4 regions of the Cronobacter muytjensii ATCC 51329 genome follow, and region 1 is predicted to be linked to each of the others. Evidence: predicted binding sites of a transcription regulator. Region 1 holds the regulator's gene; each other region holds the start of a gene.

Region 1 (5,035 bases):
GGAGCTGACTGAAATTGGCGCGAAACGCTGCCACGATCTGAGCGAAAAAACCTGTCTGCTGCCGCAGCTCGGCTCCGGGCCGGATACCAACAACAACGGTAGCGGCTATTTCACCCGCGCCGATTATATCGAGATAGTGAAATACGCCGCGGCGCGCCAGATTGAGGTCATTCCGGAAATAGATATGCCGGCTCACGCCCGCGCGGCGGTGATTGCAATGGAGGCACGCTACGATCGGCTGATGAAAGCGGGTAAAACCAACGAGGCGAACGCGTACCGCCTGCTCGACCCGCAGGATACGTCGGTTACCACTGGCGTGCAGTATTACAACCGTACCGGCTACCTCAATCCGTGCCTCGATTCGTCACGCCGTTTCGTGGATAAAGTGATCGGCGAAATTCAGCAGATGCACCGGGAGGCCGGACAGCCGCTCACCACCTGGCATTTTGGCGGCGACGAGGCGAAAAATATTTACCTTGGCAGCGGTTATACCGATAAAACGAAACCGGAAGCCGGGAAGGGCATTATCGATCAAAGCCGCCAGGATAAGCCCTGGGCGCGCTCGCCGGTGTGTCAGAAAATGGTTAAGGACGGGGTGGTCGCGGACGTTGAGCATCTCTCCAGCTACTTTGGCGTTGAGGTCAGCAAGCTGGTGAAAGCGCACGGCATTGACACCATGCAGGCCTGGCAGGATGGCCTTAAAGATGCGAAAGACGCCAGCGCCTTTGCCACCTCACATGTCAACGTCAACTTCTGGGACACCCTCTACTGGGGCGGTTTTGACAGCGTCAACGACTGGGCCAACAAAGGCTTTCGCGTTGTGGTCTCTAACCCTGATTACGTCTATCTCGATTTCCCGAACGAAGTGAATCCGGCGGAGAGCGGCTACTACTGGGGCACGCGCTTTAGCGACGAGCGTAAAATTTTCAGTTTCGCGCCGGATAACCTGCCGCAAAACGCCGAGACGTCGGTCGATCGCGACGGCAACGCGTTCAGCGCTAAATCCGATAAACCCTGGCCTGGCGCTTATGGGCTCTCGGCACAGCTCTGGAGCGAAGTGGTGCGTACCGATAAGCAGATGGAGTACATGATGTATCCGCGTCTGCTGGCCGTAGCGGAGCGCGCCTGGCACCGTGCCGCATGGGAGCAGGATTATCAGGCGGGGCGCGAGTATAAGGGCGGCGAAACGCATCAGGTCGATATGCAGGCGCTACAACGGGACTGGACGCGTTTTGCGAACCTGCTTGGCCGTCGCGAACTGCCGAAACTTGAGAAAGCGGGCGTGCAGTTCCGTCTGCCGGTGCCGGGCGCACGCGTGAAAGCAGGGGTATTGCAGATGAACATCAGCCTGCCTGGCGTGACGATGGAGTATTCCACTGATGGCGGCGCGCGCTGGCAGCCTTATGACGCCGCGCAACCGCCGCGCGTGACGGGCGAGGTGCAGGTACGCAGCGTAAGCGTGGATGGCAAACGCCACAGCCGGACGGAGCGCGTACAGCCGTAACGCGCTTTTTAAAAAAGCCAGCCTCCGGGCTGGCTTTTACGTGTGTTAAAGCGGTGTCTTACAGCGCCTCTGGCAGATGGTGAACGGCAAGCAGTTTGCCTTTGCTGATTTCAATATGTTTCGCGCTGCGTAGCTGGGACAAGGTTTTCATTACCATACTGCGGGAAAGATTTGTTTTTTTAACAATATAATCGGCGACGTTAATCCGGTTACGCATAAACTCATCCATCGACGCCAGACAATCGATATTGGCTTTAATCATACTGTAGCTGTTTCTGCCCAGCATAATTTCTTCCCGATAGCAAAGCATATTAATTATCCATGAGGACAAAATAAGAAGATGTAACTGGCAATGATTTTTTTCGATTTCCTGCATGAAATAATCAAAAGGAATTAACTGATAATGACATTCTGAATCAGCCTGTAATTTTATGAATTGGGATTTACCTAAATTCCGCGCCAGGCCCAGAACCGAAGGGGCGCTGCATTTTTCCAGCAACAGGCGGTCACTCTGGCGCATCAGAGAAAACTGACCGCCGCGAATGATGCAAATTTCCCCGTCTCGCAACGGGATAAGCGTATTTTTTTCCGCACGAGACCAGTTGCCGTAGCTATTGAAAATATCGGCAATGCGGTAAATCTCAGCAAGAGGTTTAGAGGGTAATACCATATTGGTTACCTTGTTTAAAATAAATTTATGTCGTTGCTGTATCTTAATGGATGCTTTTTTATTGCTGCAATAAGGGGCAGAGAAGAGGGAATGAACAACGGCAATCTTTCGTTGGCTAACCGCTTGACCGATAAAGATATTTATCTTTTCTGAATTTATATTTAATAAAATATATGTGGTTTAATTAAGCATTGTGCGCTGTATTAAAATACACATCTCTGTGTTATTAATCCAAAATGATACATGTGTATTTTCAGCGTCTGGTTTTCAGACAATAAAAAAGCCGACAAACGTCGGCTTTGGATCAGGCGTTATGGCAAGCGTTACTTCTCGCCGACCTCGTGCGCGTGTTCATTCTCGCGGCAGTCGCCATCGGCACAGTGACCATACAGATAGAGGCTGTGGTTGGTCAGGCGGATGCCGTGACGTGTCGCGATTTCACGCTGACGGGCTTCAATAGAGTCATCGCTGAATTCGATCACTTTGCCGCAATCGAGACAGATCAGGTGATCGTGATGATGCTGTTGCGTCAGCTCGAAAACGGATTTACCGCCTTCGAAGTTGTGACGGGTGACGATGCCGGCATCGTCGAACTGGTTCAGTACACGATAGACCGTGGCAAGGCCAATCTCTTCACCCATGTCAATCAGACGCTTATAGAGGTCTTCCGCACTGACATGATGATTGACCGGTTCCTGCAGCACTTCGAGGATTTTTAATCGAGGAAGCGTGACTTTCAGGCCGGCCTTCTTTAATGCGGTATTGTTGTCAGTCATGCGGAATCTGTCCTGTTGCTTAACGACTCGCCCCAGAAGGGAGCGATACATCGGATACGCCGAAGATGAATGCGTCTCATTATAGAACTGACATGCCTAAATGAAAACCGCAAGCGTCCGGCAAAAAAGAGCTTAAAAATCGTGGACCCGCCAGCGTTTTGCACGGGGAGGCCTGATAATTAAGGATGCCATTGTACAGCGTAGTGAGGGAAAGTTAAAAATTTGTAGCAATTATTTTCATTGCTTTTATCTATCAACCGGCGCGGACGGTCGCCCGCGCCGTTTATCATCAGGCGTTGATGATTTCCTGCAGGTGCAGCTCTTCGGAGACCTGTTTCACCCATTTTTCAACGCGTTCCGCCGTCAGCTCCGGCTGGCGATCTTCATCAATTGCGAGGCCGACAAAGTGATCGTCGTCTGCGAGACCTTTGGACGCTTCGAAGTGATAACCCGCCGTCGGCCAGTGGCCAACAATGGTCGCGCCGCGCGGCTCGATAATATCGCGAATGGTGCCCAGCGCGTCGCAGAAGTATTCTGCGTAATCTTCCTGGTCGCCGCAGCCGAACAGCGCGACCAGTTTACCGTTGAAGTCAATTTCTTCCAGCGTCGGGAAAAAGTCGTCCCAGTCGCACTGCGCTTCGCCGTAGTACCAGGTCGGGATGCCAAGCAGAAGAATATCGAACGCTTCCAGATCCTCTTTGCTGCTTTTAGCAATGTCATGCACTTCAGCAACGTCTTTCCCGAGCTGTTTCTGGATAATTTTCGCGATATTTTCGGTATTGCCGGTGTCGCTGCCGAAAAAGATGCCTACGATTGCCATAAGAAGAATAACCTCTTGAATCTAAATGTGATGGTGCTGGCATAACGCCCACAGATAGGGCAATCATAGCAGAACAGGTGAAGGTGCGGAAACGGTATCAGGCGCCGGGTGCACTCTCTGCTACATTGCCCCGTCCTTTTGGGTAAAATTCAGACCAGACCTTACTCCTGCAAGGCTTTCAGCTGAGCGAGGAGCATAGCTTCTATCAGCTCGCTGCGGCTGATATTACGCGCCTGAGCCAGATGGTTCAGCGCGTCCACCGCATCGGCGTTCAGCTTCAATTCCACGCGCTTAAGCCCGCGAACTTTGTCACGCTTAAGCTGGTTGCGCTTATTGATGCGCAGCTGTTCGTCGCGCGACAGCGGATTGGTTTTCGGTCTGCCCGGACGGCGTTCATCCGCGAAAAGATCGAGCGTTGTGCGGTCCGTTTGTTCTTTTGCCATGGTATGAGTATAGACAGGGGAAACAGGCTGCCGGGGCGGGCCCGGCGGTATTTCAGCGCGCCATCATACATCAGGCAGCGAAGCGCGCCAACGCATCCGGCGCGCGACGGCGCCGGTCGGTCTGTTTTTAATCAGTTTCCAGAAAACGCCGGATAGCGCGCAGCACCGCCTGCGGCTTTTCGGCATGCACCCAGTGACCCGCGCCCGCGATAACGTGCGCGCGGGCCTGCGGGAATTGCGCCAGCAGCGCTTCGCGGTGCGCTTCTTCCACATAAGGCGACGCGCCGCCACGGATAAACAGCGCCGGGCCGCGCCAGGCGGGGAGGGGTTCCCAGCCGACAATATGGGCGTATTGATTCCACAGCACCGGCACATTGAAGCGCCAGACGCCATCGACAAACGACTTCAGCAGAAACTGAATCACGCCTTCTTCCGCGATATACTGGCGCATGATATCCGCCGCCTGCTGGCGTGTTGTCGCGCCCGCATCGCTCACCGCGTTGACCGCCGCGAAAATGTCGTCGTGGCGGCGGACCTGATAATCCACTGGCGCGATATCGATAGCCACCAGCTTTTCAATGCGATCTGGCGCCAGCGCCGTTACCGCCATCGCCGCTTTGCCGCCCATCGAATGCCCGATAAGAATCACTTTCTCCAGCCCCAGCGCATCCAGCGTATCGAGAATGTCCTGCGCCATCGCCGGGTAATCCATCGTCTCGCTACGCTCAGAAAGCCCGTGGTTACGCAAATCGACCTGCACAATATTGTTATCCTGCACCAGGTCGCGGGCCAGCACGCCGAGATTGTCCAGGCTGCCAAACA
Region 2 (5,035 bases), 600 kb from region 1:
TAACCGGCTGAACCCCGGTAAAATCTGCGCGCCGTATGGCCTGGACGCGCCGATGATGAAAGTGGACGCGGTGAAGCGCGGCACGTTCGACCGGCAGATCCCGCTTGCGGTACGCACTTCCTGGCGCGGCGCGATGGAGTGCAACGGCAACGGCCTGTGCTTTAACTTCGACGTGAAAAGCCCGATGTGTCCGTCGATGAAAATCACCAGTAACCGTATTCATTCGCCGAAAGGGCGCGCTACGCTTGTGCGCGAATGGCTGCGGCTGCTCTCGGATCGCGGCCTCGACCCGCTACAGCTTGAGAAAGCGCTGCCGCAAAAGCGCGCGAGCCTGCGCTCACTGATTGAGCGCACCCGCAACAGCTGGCACGCGGGGCGGGGCGAGTACGATTTTTCGCACGAGGTCAAAGAGGCGATGAGCGGCTGCCTCGCCTGTAAAGCCTGCTCCACCCAGTGCCCGATCAAAATCGACGTGCCGGAATTCCGCTCGCGCTTTTTGCAGCTCTACCACACGCGTTATCTGCGTCCGATGCGCGATCATCTGATAGCGACCGTCGAGAGCTACGCGCCGCTGATGGCCCGCGCGCCGAAAACGTTTAACTTCTTCATGAGCCAGCCGTGGGTGCGCACGCTTTCCGAGCGCCATATCGGCATGGTCGATTTGCCGTTGCTCTCGACGCCAACGCTCCAGCAGCAGCTGGTGGGGCATCGCAGCGCCGGGATGACGCTTGAAGAGCTGGAGCGGCTGCCGGAGGCGGACAAAGCCCGCACGGTGCTGGTGGTGCAGGATCCGTTCACCAGCTATTACGACGCGCAGGTGGTGGCTGATTTTGTTCGATTGTGCGAAAAGCTCGGCTTCCAGCCGGTCGTGCTGCCGTTTTCACCTAACGGTAAAGCGCAGCACATCAAAGGTTTTCTCCAGCGCTTCGCGAAAACCGCGCGTAAAACGGCCGATTTCTTAAACCGCGTGGCGGCGCTTGGAATGCCGCTGGTGGGCGTCGACCCGGCGCTGGTGCTCTGTTATCGCGATGAATATAAGCAGACGCTTGGCGCGGAGCGCGGCGATTTTCACGTGCAGCTGGTGCATGAGTGGCTCACCACGGCGCTGGCGGCGCGTCCGGCTGCGCCGGTTGCTGGCGAGCCGTGGTATCTCTTCGGCCACTGCACCGAAGTGACCGCGTTGCCAGCCACTGCCGGACAGTGGGCGGCGATTTTCGCGAAGTTCGGTGCGAAACTTGAAGGCGTGAATGTCGGCTGCTGCGGGATGGCGGGCACTTACGGGCATGAGGTGAACAACCATAAGAATTCGCTCGGCATCTATGAGCTCTCCTGGCATCAGGCGATGCAGCGGCTGCCGCGCGCCCGCTGCCTTGCGACCGGCTATTCGTGCCGCAGCCAGGTAAAACGTATCGAGGGCAGCGGCGTGCGCCACCCGCTCCAGGCGCTGCTGGGGATGATTGTATGATCTGGCGGCGCACCGCCACGCTTGAGGCGCTGAACGCCATGGGCGCCAATAACATGGTCGGGCTGCTGGATATCCGCTTCACCCGGCTTGATGACGCGGAGCTTGAAGCCACCATGCCGGTGGACAGCCGTACCCACCAGCCATTCGGCCTGCTGCACGGCGGTGCGTCAGTGGTGCTGGCGGAAACGCTCGGTTCGGTAGCGGGCTACCTCTGCTGCGAGGGCGAGCAAAACGTTGTCGGGCTTGAGGTCAACGCTAATCATCTTCGCAGCGTGCGTAGCGGCCGCGTGCGCGGCGTCTGCCGCGCGGTGCATGTCGGGCGTCGTCATCAGGTGTGGCAGATAGAAATCTTTGACGAGCAGAACCGGCTCTGCTGTTCATCACGGCTCACCACGGCAGTGGTGTAATGATCTCCTGACCCGGCGCTCGCCGGGTTTTCTTTCTCCTTATTACCAGCCATAACCGCCCTTTACGCAAACCGCCTCTCCACAGGGGCGCTATTATATAAATAGGTATAAACGATACATCTTTTGTTGCGGCGCTATCGTCACGTGTTAATTTCTGCGTTTCGTTTAATAAGACATTGATAAAAAACATTTTTCAGGCGTCATTTTTGCCTGCTGCAGGCTCTCAGGGAGGGTCTATGCTTAATAAAAGTGTTCAAAAAGTGCCTTTAACGGGAATACCCCTGATCCGCAGAGGTTGAAGTGATAATTATTATCACTAACATAGCGTTATCGCCTGACAGGCAATCACTCCAGGAGGCAGACCTATGGAATCACAAGCAGGTACGTTCAACCCCGCAGAGTTCAGCTGGCAGGGCCTGACGATGACGCCAGACGCGGCGAAACATATTCGCGACTTAATGGCGCAGAAACCGGGTCTGCTGGGGGTGCGTCTTAGCGTGAAACAGAGCGGCTGCGCCGGGTTTGGCTATGTGCTGGACACGGTCAGCGATCCTAAAGACGACGATCTTGTTTTTGAGGCGGAAGGCGCGCGCCTGTACGTTCCGCTTCAGGCGATGCCGTTTATCGACGGCACCGAAGTGGATTACGTGCGCGAAGGCTTAAACCAGATTTTTAAATTCAATAACCCTAAAGCGCAGCACGCGTGCGGCTGCGGTGAAAGTTTTGGGGTCCAGGCGGAGTAATTATGTCCCGTAACAGTGAAGCAACTGACGATGTCAACACCTGGAGCGGCCCCCTGAACTATAAAGAGGGCTTTTTTACCCGGCTTCAGACCGATGAACTGGCGCACGGCATCAACGAAGAGGTAGTGCGCGCCATTTCCGCTAAACGCAACGAGCCTGAGTGGATGCTTGAGTTTCGCCTGAACGCCTACCGCGCCTGGCTTGAGATGGAAGAGCCCCACTGGCTGCATGCGCATTACGACAAGCTCAATTATCAGGATTACAGCTATTATTCCGCGCCGTCCTGCGGTCATTGCGACGATGCCTGCGCGTCCCAGCCGGGCGCCGTTCAGCAGCCGGGCGGCAACAGCAATAGCTACCTGACACAGGAAGTGGAAGAGGCGTTTAACCAGCTCGGCGTACCGGTACGCGAAGGCCGTGAAGTGGCGGTGGACGCAATTTTTGACTCCGTTTCCGTTGCCACAACTTACCGCGACAAACTGGCGGAGCAGGGGATTATCTTCTGTTCCTTCGGCGAGGCTATCCACGATCATCCGGAGCTGGTGAAGAAATACATCGGCACCGTCGTGCCCTCGAACGATAACTTCTTCGCCGCGCTGAATGCTGCGGTCGCCTCCGACGGCACCTTTATCTATGTGCCGAAGGGTGTGCGCTGCCCGATGGAGCTTTCCACCTATTTCCGCATCAACGCGGAAAAAACCGGCCAGTTCGAGCGCACCATCCTGGTGGCGGATGAAGGCAGCTACGTAAGCTATATCGAAGGCTGCTCGGCGCCGGTGCGCGACAGCTACCAGCTGCACGCGGCGGTGGTGGAAGTCATCATCCATAAAGATGCCGAAGTGAAATACTCCACGGTGCAGAACTGGTTCCCTGGCGACAACAACACCGGCGGCATTCTCAACTTCGTTACCAAGCGCGCGCTGTGCGAAGGCGAAAACAGCAAGATGTCCTGGACTCAGTCGGAAACCGGCTCGGCGATCACCTGGAAATACCCGAGCGTCATCCTGCGCGGCGACAACTCCATCGGCGAGTTCTACTCGGTGGCGCTGACCAGCGGCCATCAGCAGGCCGATACCGGCACCAAGATGATCCACATCGGCAAAAACACGAAATCGACGATTATCTCGAAGGGCATTTCGGCCGGTCAGAGCCAGAACAGCTATCGCGGGCTTGTGAAAATCATGCCGACCGCCACTAACGCCCGTAACTTTACGCAGTGCGACTCAATGCTGATAGGCCCGGACTGCGGCGCGCATACATTCCCGTATGTCGAGTGCCGCAACAACAGCGCCCAGCTTGAACATGAGGCGACGACCTCGCGCATCGGTGAAGATCAACTGTTCTACTGCTTACAGCGCGGGATCAGCGAAGAAGACGCTATCTCTATGATTGTTAACGGCTTCTGTAAGGATGTCTTCTCAGAGCTGCCGCTGGAATTCGCGGTCGAAGCGCAAAAATTATTAGCCATTAGCCTTGAGCACAGCGTCGGCTAAGGCGAGAAAAAGGATAAGACATGTTAAGCATTAAAGATTTACAGGTCAGCGTGGAAGAGAAGGCTATCCTGCGCGGTTTAAACCTTGAAGTAAAACCAGGGGAAGTGCACGCCATTATGGGGCCGAACGGCTCCGGGAAAAGTACGCTCTCCGCGACGCTCGCCGGGCGTGAGGATTATGAAATCACCGGCGGCGAAGTGCAGTTTAAAGGTAAAGATCTGCTGGCGCTGTCGCCGGAAGAGCGCGCGGGCGAAGGCATCTTTATGGCGTTCCAGTATCCGGTGGAGATCCCGGGCGTCAGCAACCAGTTCTTTCTGCAAACCGCGCTGAACGCCGTGCGCGAATACCGTGGCCAGGAGGAGCTTGACCGCTTCGACTTCCAGGATCTGATGGAAGAGAAAATTAAGCTGCTGCAAATGCCTGAAGATCTGCTGACCCGTTCGGTAAACGTCGGCTTCTCCGGCGGTGAGAAAAAGCGTAACGACATCCTGCAAATGGCGGTGCTGGAGCCGGATCTGTGTATTCTTGACGAAACCGACTCCGGGCTTGATATCGACGCCCTGAAAATCGTCTCCGAAGGGGTGAACGCGCTGCGCGACGGCAAACGCTCGTTTATCATCGTCACCCACTACCAGCGCATTCTGGACTACATCAAGCCCGATGTCGTCCATGTGCTGTATCAGGGGCGGATCGTGAAGTCTGGCGACTTCTCTCTGGTCAAACAGCTGGAGGAGCAGGGCTATGGCTGGCTTACCGAACAGCAGTAACGCGCTGCAACAGTGGCATCGCCTGTTTGAAGCGCAGGGCGGGGAGCGCTCCGAAGAGGCGCGCGAGCATCTGCAACAGCTGCTGCGCCTCGGTCTGCCCACCCGCAAGCATGAGAACTGGAAATACACGCCGCTCGACGGTTTGCTGAAGCATGATTTC
Region 3 (5,035 bases), 2.0 Mb from region 1:
GCACGTAAAGCGGGCGTTCCGGTGCTGATCGACCCCAAAGGCACCGATTTCGAACGCTATCGCGGCGCGACGCTGCTGACCCCAAACCTCTCAGAATTTGAAGCGGTGGCGGGTAAATGCAAAAACGAGCAGGACATTGTCGAGCGCGGCATGAAAATCATCGCTGATTTCGAGCTTAGCGCGCTGCTGGTGACCCGCTCCGAACAGGGCATGACGCTGTTGCAGCCGGGTAAAGCGCCGTTCCACCTGCCGACGCAGGCGCAGGAAGTTTATGATGTCACCGGCGCGGGCGATACCGTGATCGGCGTGCTGGCGGCGACGCTGGCGTCCGGCAATTCGCTCGAAGAAGCCTGCTTCTTCGCGAATGCGGCGGCGGGCGTGGTGGTTGGCAAGCTCGGCACCTCGACCGTGTCGCCGGTAGAACTGGAAAACGCGGTGCGTGGTCGTTCAGAAACCGGCTTTGGCGTGATGAGTGAAGCGGCGCTGAAAGACGCTGTGCTGGCGGCCCGCAAGCGCGGCGAAAAGGTGGTGATGACCAACGGCGTGTTCGACATCCTGCACGCGGGTCATGTGTCCTACCTGGCGAATGCCCGCAAGCTTGGCGACCGTCTGATTGTGGCGGTCAACAGCGACGCCTCAACGAAGCGCCTGAAAGGCGATACCCGTCCGGTGAACCCGCAGGAGCAGCGTATGACGGTGCTGGCCGCGCTGGAAGCGGTAGACTGGGTGGTGCCGTTTGAAGAGGACACGCCGCAGCGCCTGATTAGCGAAATCCTGCCCGATCTGCTGGTGAAAGGCGGCGACTATAAGCCTGAAGATATTGCGGGCAGCAAAGAGGTGTGGGCCAACGGCGGTGAGGTGATGGTGCTGAACTTCGAAGATGGCTGTTCCACCACCAATATCATCAAAAAGATCCAGAAAAACAGCTAAGGCGGTTTGGCTGGCGAACGCCCCTTGCCAGGCAGGGGGCGTTGTCACCGCGGTTAGTCCTGTTTGTCGAGGCTATCGACCGGCGGGATAGCGGGCGGCGGGGTGACGGCGGTAACCGGCGCGCTGGCGCTGCCTGCCGTTGACGCCGCAGGGTTTTCTGCCTGAGTGGAGGCCGCCGTACCGCGGGATTCCAGCGCAGCCAGACGTTGCTCCAGCGCCGTGAGTTTTTCACGCGTGCGCAGCATAACCTGCGTCTGTACGTCAAATTCCTCGCGGCTCACCAGATCCAGGCGAGACAGCTGGGCCTGCAATACTTGGCGGATTTTCTTCTCAACATCTTCCCCGATCTCACGGATCCCTTTTGGCATCGATTCATGGACCTGACGGGCGATCTGTTCAATTTTCTTCGGGTCAATCATAGCGGTTTCCCTGATCTGGTATGGTCTGAAGAGTAATTGTAATCGCTGATCGGAAGGGTATAAACCGGAAATGTTTGAATCTCATGCATTGCCGACGATTATCAATGGCGTTATAGTTATCTCGCTTATTCTCAGGGCGGGGCGAAATTCCCCACCGGCGGTAAATCAGGCTTACATGCTTTTGCGCGAAAGCGAGAGGCGAAAGGTAAACTGAAAGCCCGCGAGCGCTTCAGAGTTTCTCTGAAGGTCAGCAGATCCGGTGTAATTCCGGGGCCGACGGTTAAAGTCCGGATGGGAGAGAGTAACGATCTGCCTGGGCTTACGCCCACTCACGTTATTTTGCTTGCCGCTTGCCGGCACTCCTAAGACCGCCCTGATTCTGGTAATCCATATAATTAATGAGGTTTCTTTACCATGAATCAGACGCTTCTTTCTGCTTTTGGCACCGCTTTTGAACGCGTGGAAAACGCGATCGCCGCACTGCGCGAAGGGCGCGGGGTGATGGTGCTTGATGACGAGAACCGCGAAAACGAAGGGGACATGATTTTCGCCGCCGAAACCATGACCGTTGAGCAGATGGCGCTGACCATCCGTCACGGCAGCGGTATCGTCTGCCTGTGCCTGACCGAAGAACGCCGTAAACAGCTCGACCTGCCGATGATGGTGGAAAACAACACCAGCGCGTTCGGCACCGGCTTTACTGTCACCATCGAAGCGGCGCACGGTGTGACCACCGGCGTTTCCGCAGCCGATCGCATTACGACTATTCGCGCGGCGATTGCCGACGACGCGAAGCCGTCCGATCTGCATCGTCCGGGCCACGTCTTTCCGCTGCGCGCGCAGCCGGGCGGCGTGCTGACCCGCGGCGGCCACACCGAAGCGACCATCGATTTAGTCGCGCTGGCGGGTTTCAAACCGGCAGGCGTTCTGTGCGAGCTGACCAATGACGACGGCACGATGGCGCGCGCGCCGGAGTGCATCGCGTTTGCCCGCGAACACAATATGCCGGTAGTGACTATCGAAGATTTAGTGAGCTATCGCCAGGCGCAGGAGCGCAAAGCGAGCTGACAAAAAGCCCGGCGAGCGCCGGGCCTGAATCCATATCTGCAAAGCCCGGTTTGACCGGGCTTTTTTATTAGCCGCTCAGCCCGCTGGTTTGCAGCAGCGTCAGGCTGAACCCCATCACAGACATGCCGCACAGCACGCCGTAGCTCGGGTTGTTATGCGGATCGATCTCTTTGGCGAGCGGCATCAGCTCATCTACCGACAACGCCACCATGATCCCGGCGACCGCCGCCATAATTGCCGCCATCACTACCGGCGAGACCATCGTACCCAGAATAAGCCAGGCCAGAACGCCGCCAAGGATCTCCGCCATCCCGGAGACGCCAGCCCAGATAACCGCTTTACGGCGCGATCCCGTGGCAGCGTAGACCGGGCCCGCCACCGCCAGCCCTTCAGGAATATTGTGCAGCGCTACCGCCAGCGCGATACCGAACCCCAGCTCCAGATTATTGCTGGCGGTCACGTACGTCGCGACGCCTTCCGGAAAGTTATGCAGGCTGATGCCGAGCGTCAGCAGCAGCGCGGTGCGTCGCAGGCTGCGCGGCGAGTGGCGATGCGCGGCACGTGGATCGACGAGATCCTGTGGATGCGCATGCGGCAACAGACGATCAAGCGCAAAATACCCCAGCAGGCCGACAATAAACATGCCGTAGCCAAGCACCGGCGACATACCTTCTTCATTAAGCGCGGCAGGCAGCATTTCCATCAGGGAAATCAACAGCATAATGCCCGCGGCAAACCCCAGCGAAAAGGCCAGCAGGCGATTAGAGGGCTTCTGCCCCAGCACGCCCAGTACCGCACCGATAAACGTGGCGCCGCCCGCCAGCAGGGTCAGGATCAGAGGCACAGACATCGAACACTCCTTTTGATAATGATTATCATTAATGTTAACGAGCGGAACGGAAAAGTCGAGGCCCGTCCGTGGCTTTTACAGAACACTTACATTCAATTTTTCTGATGATCTTCATCACCCTTATCTCCGTTCTTTAAGCAGGCAATCGGCGTAAGGTAATGGCATTGATGATACCGATTCAGGGTAAAAATAATGATGCATCTCCCTCGTATGCCTGCACTTTTTCTGGGCCACGGCAGCCCGATGAACGTGCTGGAAGATAACCGTTATACCCGCGCCTGGCGCGCGCTTGGCGAAACGCTGCCGCGCCCGAACGCCATTGTCATGGTCTCGGCCCACTGGTTTACGCGCGGCACCGGCGTCACCGCGATGGAAAAGCCGCAAACTATCCACGATTTTGGCGGCTTCCCGCAGGCGCTCTATGATACCCGCTATCCTGCGCCCGGCTCACCGGCGCTGGCGCAGCGCGTGGTTGATCTTCTGGCGCCGCTGCCGGTCACGCTCGATAGTGAAGCCTGGGGTTTTGACCACGGCGCCTGGGGCGTCCTGATAAAAATGTATCCGCAGGCCGATATTCCACTGGTGCAACTGAGTATAGATAGCACTAAACCGCCGCTCTGGCACTACCAGATGGGGCGTCGTCTGGCGTCGCTGCGCGATGAAGGCGTCATGCTGGTGGCGAGCGGCAACGTGGTGCATAACCTGCGTACTGCCCGCTGGCATGGCGAAGGCGAGCCGTATCCGTGGGCAGAATCTTTCAATAACTTTGTAAAAGATAACCTGATGTGGCGCGGCGATGATGCTGCACACCCGCTGGTCAACTATCTGGCTCACCCCGGCGGTAGCCTGGCAAACCCCACGCCGGAGCATTTCCTGCCGCTGCTGTACGCGCTCGGCGCATGGAACGGCGACGAGCCGGTAACGATACCGGTCGATGGCCTGGAAATGGCGTCGTTAAGTATGCTGTCGGTGCAGGTGGGGTAAGCATGGCGCGCAAGCGCGCCATCGGTGTTATTCCACAAACAGATGCGGATAAAAGCGCGACAGATCCTGAGTTATCAGTGCCTTGTCTTCGCGAATGCCGATCCCGGCAGGCTGGTCGTTGATAAGCCAGCTGCCAATCAGCGTATAGCTGTCGCCGAATTTCGGCAACGGGTGGAACTGCTGGACGATGGTGCCTTCCTCGCCGTAAGGGCCGTCCACCTGCGCGACGGTCTGGCCGTTTTCAATGATGGAAACGTTCGCGCCTTCGCGGGAGAAAAAGGGTTTCACCACATATTTTTCCATCGGCGGTGGATTGTCTTCGCTAAAGTACGCCGGCAGCAGGTTAGGGTGATTCGGGTAGAGCTCCCAGAGCATCGGCAGTAGCGCTTTGTTAGAGATAATGCTCTTCCAGGCGGGCTCCAGCCAGCGCACGCCCGCGTCTTCCAGCTTGGTGGAAAACGTCTCGCGCAGCATGTATTCCCACGGATAGAGCTTAAACAGATTGCTGATCACCTGATCCTGCAGATCGGTAAACTGGCCCTTTTCGCCAAGCCCGATATCTTCGATAAACAGAAAATCGTTCTCGATCCCGGCTTCGCTGGCGCAATCCTGCAGATATTGCACCGTGCCGCGATCTTCCACGGTATCGCGACAGCAGGCGAGATGCAGGCGGTTAAAGCCATACTGCGCTTTGAGTTCGGCGAAGCGCTCAATGATCTTTTCCTGCAGGCTGTTGAACTGATCGCTGCCCTGCGGGAGATTGCCGGCGCGCAACTGATCTTCC
Region 4 (5,035 bases), 1.9 Mb from region 1:
GGCCACCGGATCGTCAATAATCATGCAGCGCAGCCCGTAAATCGCTTCGATAAGCGTTGGCGTCACTATCTCCTTCGGCGCGCCTTCCGCCACGATTTTTCCGTCCCGCAGCGCAATCAGGTGGTTTGCGTAACGGCACGCCTGGTTCAGGTCATGCAGCACTGCGGCAAGCGTATACCCTTGCTCGCGGTTCAGCGCGCTCAGCAGCTCCAGCAACTCTATCTGATGGCTGATATCAAGCCAGGTGGTCGGCTCGTCTAGCAGCAGAATCGATGTCTCCTGCGCCAGCACCATCGCAATCCACGCGCGCTGGCGCTGCCCGCCGGAGAGCGTATCGACGCTCTGGTCGGCAAGCGCGGTTACGCCGGTTGCGGCCATTGCGCGTTGCACCGCGCGCTCGTCCTCTTCGCGCCAGCGGGTAAACAGCGGCTGATGCGGATAGCGACCGCGCGCCACCAGCTCCTGAACGGTGATATCCCCCGGCGCGCTGGCGTTCTGCGACAGCAGGCCGATACGTCTTGCCACCTCTTTGGTGGCGAAACGCTGGATAGCGTCGCCGTCAAGGCGCACCTGCCCGGCGACAGGCTTCATCAGACGGCTCAGCGTACGCAGCAGCGTTGATTTGCCGCAGCCGTTCGGGCCAATAATCGCGGTGAATTTTCCGTCGGGAATGGCCACGTTCAGCCCTTCCGCCACGCGGAAATCGCCATATCCGAGGGTGAGCGCTTCACCGGTTAAGCGCGACGTCGTGGTCATCTCTTGCGTGACTCCTGTATCAACAAGGCGATGAGGTAAATCCCGCCCAGACAGACGGTGACGGTTCCCACCGGCAACTGGTACGGTTTAAACAGATACTGCGCGCAGAGATCGGCGCCCAGCAGCAGCAGCGCGCCGCACAGCGCCGCCTGGGTGAGTCCGAAACGCGCGGTGCCGCTGACGCGGCGGGCGATATGCGGCGCCACCAGCGCGATAAATGAGATCGGCCCGGCCATCGCCGTCGCGCCTGCCGTCAGTATCACGCCGGTCAGCATCAGCAGCAGGCGCGAGCGCTCCACCGACACCCCGAGCGCGCAGGCGCTGTCATCACCCATCTCTAAAAGCCGCATCCGGCGCACCAGCAGCGCGCTCGCGAACAGCGTGAGCAGCAGCAGCGGGGCGGCGGGGACGGTTTTTCCCCAGGTGATGCCATTCAGAGAACCGGCGTTCCACAGGCCCGCCGAGAGCGCCGTCTCAAGCGACGCCTGCAACAAAAGCCAGGTATTAAACGCCACCAGCATCGCGCGCACGCCGATGCCGATAATAATCAGGCGGAAGGTATCAATGCCGTTACGCCAGGCGAGCAGCCAGACGATAAACGCGGTTGCCATGCCGCCCGCGACGGCGGAAAACGCGATGGCCGTCTGATGCTGGCCCGCCAGCACCATCGCCACCAGCACGCCGCTCCAGGCGCCGGTATTGAAGCCCATCACGTCGGGGCTGCCTAAGGGGTTGCGCATCAGCGACTGAAAAATCGCGCCGCTCACGCCGAGCGCCGCGCCCAGCAGCAGCGCCATTGTCACGCGCGGCAGGCGCCATTCGGTCACAATAAGCGAGACGTTGCGCGGCGCATGGCCGGTCAGCGCCCCGACGACCTGCGAAGCGGTAAGCGTCACCGCGCCCTGCGTCAGCGCCCAGACGCCAAGCCCGGCGCACAGGCTCAGCGCGAGCAGACAACACAGCCATAAGCGGGGCGAAACGGGTCTCATAGCGACACTCCGCCGCGCCGCTGGCGCACCAGATAAATCAGCGCCGGCGCGCCGATAAACGCGCTCATCACCGACACCCGCAGTTCGCCCGGCACAATCAGGCGGCCAATAATATCCGCCAGCAGCAGTAGCGAGGGGGTGGCGAGCAGCGTCACCGGCAGCGACCAGCGGTGATCCGCGCCCACCAGCCAGCGCGCCAGATGCGGCATCATCAGACCGATAAAGGCGATGGGGCCGACCACGGCGGTGGCGCTGGCGCACAGCAGCGTAATGGCGATAAGCCCGAGTACCTGCGTGCGCGCCACCCGGCTGCCGAGCGCCGTGGCGGTGTCGCTGCCCATGCTCAGGCTGTTGAGGCCGCGGCTTAGCAGCAGCGCGATAATCGCCCCCAGCACAACAACCGGTGCGATGGCCTTCAGGGTGACCAGCGTACGGATATCGAGCGAGCCCGCCTGCCAGAAGCGTAGCTGGTCATAAACGACCGGGTTTAACAGCGCAATGCCGTTTGACAGCCCTTCCAGCACCGCCGCCAGCGCCACGCCCGCAAGCGTCAGGCGTACCGGGCTTAGCTGGCCGCCGCCTGCGCTGCCGGTAAAGGCCACCACCAGCGTCGCCAGCAGCGCGCCGCACAGCGCCAGCATCAGGATCTCCAGCGGATCGCTCACCCCCCACAACGCCGCGCCGAGAACAATGGCGAAACTGGCGCCGGAATTCACGCCGAGCAGGCCGGGGTCAGCCAGCGGATTGCGGGTCAGGGTTTGCATCAGCGCGCCAGCGAGCCCGAGCGACAGCCCGGCGACCAGGCCCGCGAGGGTGCGCGGCAGACGCGCGTCAAGCACGATGGTGCAGTCCGCGTCGCGGCAGGGGCCGGTGAGCGCGTTCATCACGAGAGAGAAGGGCAGGGATTTGGCGCCCGCCAGAAGACTGAGGGCGACCATCATCAGCAGCAGCAAAAAGAGACACAACAGGACAGCTATCCTGGTGGAAAAGCGCGAGGCCGACATAACGCACATCCTGAAACCGATAATGATAGTTATTATCACTCTTATCTGGCTATGTTAGCATGAGCGCCCCGTTATCCGGTAAGGAAAATTCGCGTTAAGGCCCTGTAATGAACCGACATTCGCTGCTGCTTAATCTCTCGTTATTGAAAACGCATCCTGCTTATCGCGCCGTTTTTCTGGCGCGTTTTATCTCCATTCTCGGTCTCGGCCTGCTCGGCGTGGCGGTACCGGTACAGATCCAGACGCTCACCGGCTCGACGTTTCAGGTTGGTCTCGCAGTGACGCTCACGGGGGCGGCGATGTTTATCGGACTGATGACCGGCGGCGTGCTGGCCGACCGCCACGAGCGTAAAAAACTCATTCTGCTGGCGCGCTCCACCTGCGGGGTCGGGTTTATCGGGTTGTGGGTAAACGCCATGCTGCCCGCGCCCTCGGTCACTGCCATCTATCTGCTCGGGGTGTGGGACGGCTTTTTTGGGGCTATCGGCGTGACGGCGTTGCTGGCGGCGACGCCCGCCATCGTCGGACGTGAAAACCTGATGCAGGCGGGGGCCATCACGATGCTCACAGTGCGGCTCGGGTCGGTGATTTCGCCGCTGCTCGGCGGGATGCTGCTCGCCTGGGGCGGGGTGGCGTGGAACTATGCGCTGGCCGCGCTCGGCACATTTCTTACACTGCTGCCGCTGCTTACGCTCCCGGCGCTGCCCGCGCCGCAGATGCAGCGCCAGCACCCGTTGCGCGCGCTGGCGGACGGCCTGCGTTTTCTTATTGCAAGCCCGATTGTCGGCGGCGTCGCGCTTACTGGCGCGCTGTTGACGATGGCGAGCGCGGTGCGCGTGCTTTATCCCGCGCTTGCGAACCACTGGCAGATGGCGAGCGGCGAAATCGGCGTGCTTTACGCTGCTGTACCGCTCGGCGCGGCGCTGGGCGCGCTTACCAGCGGCGGGCTTGCGCATTCGCCGCACCCCGGCCGCACGATGCTTATCGCCTCGGTGCTGGCGCTGGCGGCGGTCGGCGTGTTCAGCCTGATGCCCTGGTGGCCGCTGGCGTTCTTCTGCCTGACGCTGTTCGGCTACCTGAGCGGCATCAGCTCGCTGATCCAGTACCAGCTTATCCAGACCCAGACGCCGGATCACATGCTCGGGCGTATTAACGGGCTGTGGACGGCGCAAAACGTCACGGGCGACGCCATCGGCGCGGCGCTGCTGGGCAGCGTTGGCGCGCTGCTCTCGCCAGTCAGTGCCGCGAGCGCGGGGGGCCTGGGGCTCGCGGTGATTGCTATCGTCCTGACGATGCTCTTCGGCGAGCTGCGACGTCTGCGCCAGACGCCGCCGCAACCGGCGCAGGCATAATAAAAAGGGGCCCGGCGGCCCCTTTTTTACGCTTTAAACAGAATTTCCAGCCTCTTGAGCAGCAGGCTGGCGCTGTAATAATCGAGACGGAACGTTTCGGTGCCAAGCGCGTATACCCGTTTATGTTGCACCGCAGGAAGGTGGGCCAGCAGCGGATCGCGCATCAGCGCGGCGGCGTCTTTTTCATCGCCAGCGAACAGCAGCAGCGTCTCGCCGTTAAGCCCCCCGGCCAGCGTTTCTCCGCCGAGCTGAATAATATCGTGGCGTTTGCCCATGCTGGTCAGGCCATGCGTGGCGGGCGGCGGCGCGAGCGTAAAGCCGAGCTGGCCGAGCAGTTTCCCCTGCGCGGAGTCGGCGGTCCAGAGATTCGCGCCGTGCGCCGCCGGGTTATAAACCAGCGCGCTTACCGGCTGCGGCGGCAGCGCCATGTGCGTTTTCGCCTGCGCGAGCTGCTTATCAAACTGCGCGATGCGCGCGGCCGCCTGTTTCTCGTGACCGGTGATTTCACCGAGCTGGGTCAGGAGTTGCTGCCAGCTTTTGTCGTCGTAATTAATCACCAGCGTCGGCGCGATGGCGGACAATTGCTCGTACAGCGCCAGCGCGGAATCGCCGCCGGTGGCGCTGACCAGAATGAGATCCGGCATCTGCGCGGCCACGGCTTCGGCGTTCGGCTCGCCGATGTACAGCCTCCCGACGTGACGCGCTTTCGCCACCTCGCCCCACTGGCGCAGGAAACCCTGATCGTCAGCGACGCGGTTGCCCGGCGAGGTGGCGCCACTCGCCACGACCGGCGCGTCAATCGCCAGCAGCGAGCCGGTCAGGGTGACGCTGGTGGAGACGATGCGCTGCGGCGCTTTTTCGAGCGTCTGCACGCCGCGGCTGTCGGTTATCTGGCGCGGCCAGTCTGCCGCCTGTGAAACTGAGGAAATTCCTA

The links. The regulator Fur, encoded in region 1, represses iron uptake genes when iron is present. The targets are predictions, from matches to a motif close to ATAATAATGAGAACNACTATCAA.
Region 2: sufA (Fe-S cluster assembly scaffold SufA) is a predicted target of Fur. The motif match lies at 2,173-2,195, and genes of this name have one in related genera.
Region 3: zupT (zinc transporter ZupT) is a predicted target of Fur. The motif match lies at 3,280-3,302, and genes of this name have one in related genera.
Region 4: fepD (Fe(3+)-siderophore ABC transporter permease) is a predicted target of Fur. The motif match lies at 2,772-2,794, and genes of this name have one in related genera.

What each region holds. Positions count from the first base shown of each region.
Region 1 covers NZ_CP012268.1:2,735,892-2,740,926, reverse strand. Annotated here, with positions in the region: gene AFK63_RS12680 (beta-N-acetylhexosaminidase) at 1-1,504, shown strand, start outside; gene AFK63_RS12675 (helix-turn-helix domain-containing protein) at 1,563-2,174, opposite strand; gene fur (ferric iron uptake transcriptional regulator) at 2,498-2,950, opposite strand; gene fldA (flavodoxin FldA) at 3,240-3,770, opposite strand; gene ybfE (LexA regulated protein) at 3,932-4,213, opposite strand; gene ybfF (esterase) at 4,341-5,035, opposite strand, start outside.
Region 2 covers NZ_CP012268.1:2,139,348-2,144,382, reverse strand. Annotated here, with positions in the region: gene ydiJ (D-2-hydroxyglutarate dehydrogenase YdiJ) at 1-1,465, shown strand, start outside; gene menI (1,4-dihydroxy-2-naphthoyl-CoA hydrolase) at 1,462-1,872, shown strand; gene sufA (Fe-S cluster assembly scaffold SufA) at 2,238-2,615, shown strand; gene sufB (Fe-S cluster assembly protein SufB) at 2,618-4,108, shown strand; gene sufC (Fe-S cluster assembly ATPase SufC) at 4,129-4,875, shown strand; gene sufD (Fe-S cluster assembly protein SufD) at 4,850-5,035, shown strand, end outside.
Region 3 covers NZ_CP012268.1:398,493-403,527, forward strand. Annotated here, with positions in the region: gene hldE (bifunctional D-glycero-beta-D-manno-heptose-7-phosphate kinase/D-glycero-beta-D-manno-heptose 1-phosphate adenylyltransferase HldE) at 1-930, shown strand, start outside; gene ubiK (ubiquinone biosynthesis accessory factor UbiK) at 984-1,349, opposite strand; FMN riboswitch at 1,473-1,656, shown strand; gene ribB (3,4-dihydroxy-2-butanone-4-phosphate synthase) at 1,764-2,417, shown strand; gene zupT (zinc transporter ZupT) at 2,485-3,267, opposite strand; gene ygiD (4,5-DOPA-extradiol-dioxygenase) at 3,463-4,251, shown strand; gene AFK63_RS01995 (glutathionylspermidine synthase family protein) at 4,279-5,035, opposite strand, start outside.
Region 4 covers NZ_CP012268.1:838,113-843,147, forward strand. Annotated here, with positions in the region: gene fepC (iron-enterobactin ABC transporter ATP-binding protein) at 1-756, opposite strand, end outside; gene fepG (iron-enterobactin ABC transporter permease) at 753-1,745, opposite strand; gene fepD (Fe(3+)-siderophore ABC transporter permease) at 1,742-2,749, opposite strand; gene entS (enterobactin transporter EntS) at 2,857-4,101, shown strand; gene fepB (Fe2+-enterobactin ABC transporter substrate-binding protein) at 4,128-5,035, opposite strand, start outside.